DNA from 2 places in the Planococcus alkaliphilus genome. Region 2 is predicted to be linked to the other one. Evidence: a T-box and tRNA genes for the amino acid it is inferred to sense, from the RefSeq annotation. Region 2 holds a T-box; the other holds one or more tRNA genes.
What was found. A T-box is a leader RNA that pairs with one kind of tRNA and senses whether it is charged. The one in region 2 lies ahead of ileS (isoleucine--tRNA ligase), so its partner is inferred to be a tRNA-Ile.
Positions count from the first base shown of each region.

Region 1: it encodes a tRNA-Ile, which carries the amino acid that the T-box ahead of ileS (isoleucine--tRNA ligase) is inferred to sense. The anticodon was not compared.

Region 1 is NZ_CM168060.1:1,261,846-1,266,237, forward strand. It holds rRNA gene AC2EXB_RS06485 (23S ribosomal RNA) at 1-30, shown strand, start outside; rRNA gene rrf (5S ribosomal RNA) at 173-288, shown strand; tRNA gene AC2EXB_RS06495 (tRNA-Val) at 298-373, shown strand; tRNA gene AC2EXB_RS06500 (tRNA-Thr) at 387-462, shown strand; tRNA gene AC2EXB_RS06505 (tRNA-Lys) at 473-548, shown strand; tRNA gene AC2EXB_RS06510 (tRNA-Leu) at 570-654, shown strand; tRNA gene AC2EXB_RS06515 (tRNA-Gly) at 660-734, shown strand; tRNA gene AC2EXB_RS06520 (tRNA-Leu) at 765-853, shown strand; tRNA gene AC2EXB_RS06525 (tRNA-Arg) at 897-973, shown strand; tRNA gene AC2EXB_RS06530 (tRNA-Pro) at 999-1,075, shown strand; tRNA gene AC2EXB_RS06535 (tRNA-Ala) at 1,082-1,157, shown strand; tRNA gene AC2EXB_RS06540 (tRNA-Met) at 1,179-1,252, shown strand; tRNA gene AC2EXB_RS06545 (tRNA-Ile) at 1,261-1,337, shown strand; tRNA gene AC2EXB_RS06550 (tRNA-Ser) at 1,353-1,445, shown strand; tRNA gene AC2EXB_RS06555 (tRNA-Met) at 1,521-1,597, shown strand; tRNA gene AC2EXB_RS06560 (tRNA-Asp) at 1,601-1,676, shown strand; tRNA gene AC2EXB_RS06565 (tRNA-Phe) at 1,696-1,771, shown strand; tRNA gene AC2EXB_RS06570 (tRNA-Gly) at 1,777-1,850, shown strand; tRNA gene AC2EXB_RS06575 (tRNA-Ile) at 1,861-1,937, shown strand; tRNA gene AC2EXB_RS06580 (tRNA-Asn) at 1,939-2,013, shown strand; tRNA gene AC2EXB_RS06585 (tRNA-Ser) at 2,018-2,108, shown strand; tRNA gene AC2EXB_RS06590 (tRNA-Glu) at 2,115-2,186, shown strand; gene AC2EXB_RS06595 (DMT family transporter) at 2,252-3,238, opposite strand; gene AC2EXB_RS06600 (1,4-dihydroxy-2-naphthoate polyprenyltransferase) at 3,432-4,343, opposite strand.
Region 2 is NZ_CM168060.1:2,375,434-2,379,825, forward strand. It holds gene ileS (isoleucine--tRNA ligase) at 1-2,654, opposite strand, end outside; T-box leader at 2,698-2,915, opposite strand; gene AC2EXB_RS12780 (DivIVA domain-containing protein) at 2,977-3,492, opposite strand; gene AC2EXB_RS12785 (YlmH family RNA-binding protein) at 3,586-4,371, opposite strand.

The sequences.
Region 1 (4,392 bases), 1.1 Mb from region 2:
CGAATACTAATCGATCGAGGACTTAACCAAAATGGCTTTCTGAAGAGCGCGTTGCGTTGGTTTCATGTCGAATATCCAGTTTTGAAAGAATAAGGCAAAAGTTTTTTTAAAAAAAGCTTGAAATACCAGTCAGAATTGGTATAATAAAACTTGTCTTTCAAAAATCAAATAGTCCAGTGATGATGGCAAAGAGGCCACACCCGTTCCCATCCCGAACACGGAAGTTAAGCTCTTTTGCGCCGATGGTAGTTGGGGGTCTCCCCCTGTGAGAGTAGGACGTCGCTGGGCATACATACTGGAGGATTAGCTCAGCTGGGAGAGCATCTGCCTTACAAGCAGAGGGTCGGCGGTTCGATCCCGTCATCCTCCACCATTTTTTCTCTTTCGCCGGAGTAGCTCAACTGGTAGAGCAACTGACTTGTAATCAGTAGGTTGAGGGTTCAAGTCCTTTCTCCGGCACCACTTTTCATGAGAGCCATTAGCTCAGTTGGTAGAGCATCTGACTTTTAATCAGAGGGTCGAAGGTTCGAATCCTTCATGGCTCACCATTTTAATTTCATTATTGCCACGCGGGTGTGGCGGAACTGGCAGACGCACTAGACTTAGGATCTAGCGCCTTCGGGCGTGGGGGTTCGACTCCCTTCACCCGCACCATTTTTGCGGAAGTAGTTCAGTGGTAGAACGCCACCTTGCCAAGGTGGAGGTCGCGGGTTCGACCCCCGTCTTCCGCTCCAATTTTTTGCAGCAATTCAAAGCCGACCCATGCCGGGGTGGCGGAACTGGCAGACGCACAGGACTTAAAATCCTGCGGTAGGTGACTACCGTACCGGTTCGATTCCGGTCCTCGGCACCATCTTTGTTTGCAGAAAAAACCGTCAGGTTTTCATCATGAATAAGCGCCCGTAGCTCAATTGGATAGAGTACTTGACTACGAATCAAGCGGTTAGAGGTTCGAGTCCTCTCGGGCGCGCCATATTTTTACACTCAGCATTTAAGTTCGGGAAGTAGCTCAGCTTGGTAGAGCACTTGGTTTGGGACCAAGGGGTCGCAGGTTCGAATCCTGTCTTCCCGACCATTCAATGGGGCCTTAGCTCAGCTGGGAGAGCGCCTGCCTTGCACGCAGGAGGTCAGCGGTTCGATCCCGCTAGGCTCCACCAACTATATATTATAAAGATCCTGGCGGCGTAGCTCAGCTGGCTAGAGCGTACGGTTCATACCCGTAAGGTCGGGGGTTCGATCCCCTCTGCCGCCACTTTTTTAGGACCTTTAGCTCAGTTGGTTAGAGCAGACGGCTCATAACCGTCCGGTCGCAGGTTCGAGTCCTGCAAGGTCCACCATTTACCTATTATCACGGAGGAATACCCAAGTTTGGCTGAAGGGATCGGTCTTGAAAACCGACAGGGGAGTCAAATCCCGCGGGGGTTCGAATCCCTCTTCCTCCTCCATCTTTATAAAAAATGTGTGGACTATCCTTTTTAAAACTTCTATATAATAGAAGAAACTAATATCAATATTATTATCGCGGGGTAGAGCAGTTCGGTAGCTCGTCGGGCTCATAACCCGGAGGTCGCAGGTTCAAATCCTGCCCCCGCAACCAAATGGTCCCGTGGTGTAGCGGTTAACATGCCTGCCTGTCACGCAGGAGATCGCCGGTTCGATCCCGGTCGGGACCGCCATTTTTTATCTTTCAAATGTGGGTCAGTAGCTCAGTTGGTAGAGCATTAGATTGAAGCTCTAAGTGTCGGCGGTTCGATTCCGTCCTGACCCACCATTTATGCGGGTGTAGTTTAGTGGTAAAACCTCAGCCTTCCAAGCTGATGATGAGGGTTCGATTCCCTTCACCCGCTCCATTATACATATGGGCCTATAGCTCAGCTGGTTAGAGCGCACGCCTGATAAGCGTGAGGTCGATGGTTCGAGTCCATTTAGGCCCACCATTCCGAAGTAGCTCAGTGGTAGAGCACCGCACTGTTAATGCGATGGTCGTAGGTTCGAGTCCTACCTTCGGAGCCATACTGGGGAAGTACTCAAGTGGCTGAAGAGGCGCCCCTGCTAAGGGTGTAGGTCGGGAAACCGGCGCGAGGGTTCAAATCCCTCCTTCTCCGCCAGTAATTGGCCCCTTGGTCAAGCGGTTAAGACACCGCCCTTTCACGGCGGTAACACGGGTTCGAATCCCGTAGGGGTCATATAAAAGTGTCATGCATTCATTTGCATGGCATTTTTTTTTGCGTAAAAAAAGCAGCTGTTTATTTTAAAGCGGCTGCTTTTTAGTTAAGGTCTCTATGTTTGTGTTCCGGGTTAGTTTGATTGCAGAGAGCTGGCTATGGATAATCATGCCAGCCATGACGATGGCAATGCCAACCCAGGAAAGTGGTGTAGGCAAAGCGATCGATAAGATAAGAATTTCGCCAAATAACGCAAAAAGCACTTCTAGTGACTGTGTCGCTTCTACTGCCGCTAGTTTTTTCATATCTTTTCGAACCAAATCGGTAGCTTTAAAAAACAGAACTGTAGCTATGACACCAGAACTCACTGCTACTATTAGCGATTGCAAGCTTTGGTTTATACTTGGGAGTCCTTCAGTTGCTAGTGCAAAGAAAGATAACACCAACCAAAAAGGAAGACTTGCTAAAGTCATTCCAAGAACGCGCTGGTAAGCGTCTAGCTGGTCATTGCAAAGCGCCATCATTTTCCGGTTGCCCAATGGGAAGGCGAAGGAGGCGACTAAAACGGGCAAAAATCCCATTAAAAACGTTTGAAGAGGGATTTCTTGTGCATGTTCTAGTTGCATGATAATAACTCCTAGCAAAATAAGAAAAGAAAAAGCTAATCCTTTATAAGGAATTTTTTCTCTCAATTGGATTTGGCCTTTTGCTGTTTGTATTGTATAGAAAAAAAGAGGGGCAAGCAATGAGCCCGAAATGATCGTTATCTGCCAAGTTCCAGCAATAAGCCAGCCGGGTGAATAGGCTGCGGCAAAGCATAATGGCGCATAGAAAAGTACGAACCCGATAAAACTCCATAGCAGCCAGCTCATGGGGGCCTTTCTCATTTGCTTAAAGAGAGGAATTAAGTTTCTGCGTGCCAGTACTATCACTAAAAGAAACGGGATCATAAAGATGTAGCGTAAAGATGCGCTCCAGAGCCAGCTTCCACCTGTTGCTTCCATACTGGCATTGAAAACGAATGTGAAAGCGAAAAAGAAGGCAGCGATTACTCCGATTATTATTGGTCTCATTGGTTCACCTCACTTTAGCTATATATAAATTTATTCTAATATATCGTTTTTGAAAATTTCGGTCAACAAGGTCAAGTAACAAAAAGGGCCTTTCCAATAAGTTGAGTAAAAACTTGTTGGAAAGGCCCATGGCTTCTAATAAAACTTAATTATTGATTTTGTCTCTGCAGCGATGAATAGATCCGGTGCTGTTTTAAAGAAGATGATGAATGAGAAGCCCAATGCCCAGCAAGAAGGCGAATAAGGTATTTGTAATGCCTGTCGCTTTCATTGCAGGCATGACTTCTAATGGTTTTGTGTAGCGTCTAAAAGTTTTTACTACATTCAACGCTTTAGGAGCGCTAAGGAATACTAAAAGGGTCCATGGCGTTAAATCATTGAAAATCACTAATGCTAAGATCCATAGATAAGAAATGGCAAAGAACGATGCTAATATCGCGACTCCGGCTGGTCTGCCTGCCAGGATCACTAGAGTTTTACGGCCGCTTGCAGCGTCTCCGACCATATCACGGATATTATTGGTCATCATGATAGCTGCAACTAGTAAGGTGCTTGGTACAGCTAGCAATGAAGCTTCTACTGTTACAGACATCGTTTGGATATAGAACGCAATGATTACAATCAAATAGCCCATAACGACTCCAGAGAATAATTCACCAAATGGCGTGTAAGCGATTGGGTAAGGTCCGCCTGTATACAAATAGCCAATAGCCATTGCAGCACCGCCTACCACAAGCAGCCACCAGCTGGTTTGAGAGCAAATCCAAATGCCGATGACAGCAGCGATTAAATAGAGAAACAAGGCAAGTGATAAAACAGTTTTTGGTTTAACACCGTTTCGGACAATGGCACCGCCGATACCGACCGATTTTTCATTATCCAATCCTCGAGCAAAATCATAATACTCATTGAACATATTGGTTGCTGCCTGGATCAATAAACTCGCAATGAGCATAGCCAGAAATAATCCCCAATGGATATCCGTATAGTTGATGGCAATCATGGTGCCTAAAAAAACGGGAGCAAACGATGCGGTTAAAGTATGGGGACGGGTTAATTGCCACCATACGCGCCAGCCGCTGTCTGCCTGAATGGAATGTGTCATGTTGTGTACCTCTCCTTTAATTCTTTCCACCCTTTATTGTACTTCAAAT
Region 2 (4,392 bases):
TTTTCGCCTTCCGCTTTTTCAACAACAACTGCCGCGTCGTTTAATTTCAATGCGTTTTCCGGCGCTTCTGCACCGCCAAATTCATACTGGGAAACGATGAACAATTGAGCTACATTGTCGTCTACGGAAGATAACAAGTTTTTCAATTCTTCATTGCCGAAAACGGTAACTTTCGCTTCCAGCGACTTCCCGATGACTTTCGCAGCACGGGCTTCTTCCAGCGCTTTCAAGACTGCATCACGGACGTCCATGAATTGGGACCATTTTGCTTCCAAATCAGCGAATGCTGGATTTTCCTGGCTTTCTGGGAAGTCCGTAAGCTGAACGCTTTCTTCTTCCACGAAGCCTAGGTAGCCCCACATTTCATCTGTTGTATGCGGAATGATCGGCGTTGCCAATTTCAAGATCGCCATCAACGAATCGAACATGACCGTTTGCATCGCACGGCGATGCGGATGGTCAGCTGCTTCGATATATACGACATCTTTTGCGACATCCAGATAGAATGAACTCAAATCATTTTGGCAGTAGCCGTTCAATGCGTGGTAGATGGACGAGAACTCGTAAGTTTCATAGCCTTTCTTCACCGCATCAATCATTTTGTTTAGCTTCATGACCATGTATTGATCCATTTCGCGCATATCTTCAAATGCTACGCGATGCTCTTTTTCGTTGAAATCCGCCAAGTTCCCGTGAAGGAATTTCAGCGTATTGCGGATTTTGCGGTAAACTTCCGATACTTGCTTGAAGTTTTCATCCGAAACGCGCACGTCCGCTGTGTAGTCGACAGATGCAACCCATAGGCGCAAGATATCTGCCCCCATTTGGTTCATCACTTTCGCAGGTATGATGACGTTCCCCAGTGATTTACTCATCTTGCGGCCGTTGCCATCCAATGTGAAGCCATGGCTCAATACGCCTTTATAAGGTGCAATTCCGTTGATCGCGACACTTGTTGATAGAGATGAGTTGAACCAGCCGCGGTACTGGTCAGATCCTTCCAGATACAAATCAGCTGGATATTGAAGATCTTCGCGCTCATCCAACACACCTTGGTGAGACGATCCAGAATCGAACCAAACATCCATGATGTCCGTTTCTTTTGTGAAAATGCCGTTCGGGCTGCTTGGATGCGTAAACCCAGCTGGCAAAAGCTCTGCTACTGAGCGTTCGAACCATACGTTCGACCCGTGTTCACGGAATAAACCGGAAATGTGGGCAATCGTTTCATCTGTGATGATCGGGTCGCCATTTTCAGCGTAAAATACAGGAATCGGCACCCCCCATACACGCTGGCGTGAAATATTCCAATCGCCGCGGTCGCGCAGCATATTGAATAATCTTGTTTCGCCCCATGCAGGAGTGAACGTTGTTTCATTGATCGCTTTCAAAATCTGGTCACGGAAAGCTTCGATTGAAACGAACCATTGAGCCGTCGCTCGGTAGATAACCGGCTTTTTCGTACGCCAGTCATGCGGATACGAGTGCGTGATGAACGATAGTTTTTCCAGCGCTCCTGCCGCATCCAAAGCTTCTGTGATTGATTTATTGGCTTTGTCATAGAATTCGCCTTCGAATCCAGGAGCTTCAGCCGTCATGACACCGCGCTCATCCACCGGGCACAGAACATCCAAGCCGTATTTTTTACCGACTAGGAAATCGTCTTCCCCGTGTCCAGGCGCTGTATGAACGCATCCTGTACCGGAATCTGTCGTAACGTGGTCGCCGAGCATCACAAGCGAAGTGCGGTCATACAATGGGTGTTTCGCCAAAATATGCTCCAGTTTTTCGCCTTTCATTTCGCGAACCACTTCATAATCAGTCCAGCCCAGTTCCTGTGCAACGTCTTCGAGCAACGCACGGGCGATGACGTAAAGAGAGCCGTTCACTGATACTTCCACATAGTCAAGATCCGCATGAACCGTAATTCCCAAGTTCGCTGGAATCGTCCAAGGCGTTGTTGTCCAAATGACTAATTTCGTGCCTTCTGCCAATACGCCTTTGCCGTCCGTCACTGGGAATGAAACATAAATGGATGGAGATTTTTTATCCTGATACTCGATTTCAGCTTCCGCTAAAGAAGATTCACTTGATGGGGACCAGTAAACCGGCTTCAAGCCTTTGTAAATATAGCCTTTGCTCGCCATTTTACCGAATACTTCGATTTGGCGCGCTTCATAAGCAGGCTTTAGCGTAACGTACGGATTTTCCCAATCGCCTCGGACACCGATGCGCTTGAACTGTGAACGCTGGTTGTCGATTTGTTCATACGCATATTCTTCACAAAGCTTGCGGAATTCAGCAAGCGACATTTCTTTGCGGTTAACGCCTTTATTGGTCAATGCCTGTTCAATCGGCAAACCGTGCGTATCCCAGCCTGGAACATACGGCGCATGGAAGCCCATCATCGAACGGGAACGGACGATCATATCTTTTAACACTTTGTTCAACGCATGCCCCATATGAAGATCGCCATTTGCATACGGCGGGCCATCATGAAGGATGAAGAACGGACGCCCTTTAGTGCGCTCCAATGATTTCTGGTAAATGTTCATATCATCCCATTTTTTCTGCATTTCCGGTTCCCGGTTCGGCAAATTGCCGCGCATCGGAAAATCGGTTTTCGGCATCAATAACGTATCTTTGTATTCCATCAAAATTCCTCCTATAGACATAATAAAAAGCCCCCCATCCCTGGAAAGGGACGAGGAGCTTAAACTCGCGGTACCACCCTTGTTGCAGCTAAATTTAAGCTGCCACTCGATCGCCGTAACGTGGCGTAGACGGTTTTGGCTACTCCAGTTCACCAAAACGGCTCAAGAGTGATTTCATCAGAACATCCTTCACCAGGCTCCCACTATCCCTGGATCGCTTTGTCGAATTGAACTGAATACTGTCTCTATCAATGCGTTTGTATATAGTCGTTATAAAAACCATTTCATGTAATTATAAAAGCAAGCTGTAAAAGCGTCAAGTTCAGTATTCTTCTTTTTTCGCTTCAAGCTTATCCAGATTGGTTGTATCGATATCGTATTCCATCAAAGTTTCCCAGTCATCCGTATCAATCAGATCCAGCTGCGCTTCAACAAGCATTCTGAAACGATTGCGGAATACTTTGGATTGCTTTTTCAACTCATCGATTTCCATTGCGATGCGGCGGGCTTTCGTCAGAGACTCATTGACGATGCGGTCAGCGTTTTTCTCCGCTTCGCGGACAATCAACTTCGCTTCTTTTTGTGAATTGCGGCGCACTTCTTCTGCCGCTTCTTGAGCGACGACAATCGATTTCTGCAAAGTGGATTCGATGGTCGTGAAATGGCCGACGCGTTCATCCGTCTGTTTTAAACGCTCTTCCAATTCTTTTTTCTCTTTCAGCAAAAGCTCGTAGTCTTTGATGATCTGATCCAGGAATTCATTGACCTCGTCTTCCTGATATCCTCTGAACCCTCGGCTAAACTCTTTATTATGTATATCCAGCGGGGATAATGGCATTTCGTGCACCTCTCCTTAACATCTCGTCGTAATTTACATTATACAGTCCATTGGCATAAATATCAGTAATATTTCGTAATTTTTCAGAACCGCTTATTTGCTGCTTTCCAAACGGCCAATCTGGAGGCGGATTTTATCTTTTTTTGTACGCCCTTCCACCATCAGCACTTTCACGCGGCCAAGCCCTCTCGATGACAGCATATCAGATTCGTGCAATTCAAATGAAGGCTGTTCCTGAACCGTCCAATTCACTTTCACTTTGCCGCCCGTGATCAACGAAGACGCTTTTTGGCGCGAAATATTGTAGACAGAGCTCATCACGGTATCAAGTCTCATCGAGCTGACTGTGTGGCTTTCCTCAGACCATTCTTCTTTTACGGTGATAAACTCTTCTTCGTTTGTTATTTCCTCCAGATGCACCTTCACTTTTGAAGCAGACGTGAAATTCGCATGCAAATACGCGCTTACTTCATCAGCGACCGCTAACTGGATGGTTTGCCCATCAATCCGGATATCGCCAAATTTATTGCGGTCCAACCCGATAGCCATCATAGAGCCCAGCACTTCCGGGTGCTGCAGCGTTACAAATTTTGTCGGATACTTCAGTTCATAGACCGTAATTCGGAAATCTTCTTGCTGGACTTCATAATAAGACGGATACAAGAGCACGCGCTGCCGCTCAGCGTCTTCAAACAAACCGGAAGCGGCCATTTGAATATCGCTTGAACCAAGCACAGCCTGTACGATAAAGCGCTGGCGCGGATCAAGAAAATCCGTCAACTTGGGCGTATAACGGTCTTGTACATCAATCATCCAACCGGATACTTGTTCGATAAATTGCTGTTCATCTTTACGGAAATGCTGGAATAATGAATCCATGCCAATTGCCCCTTTCGCTTT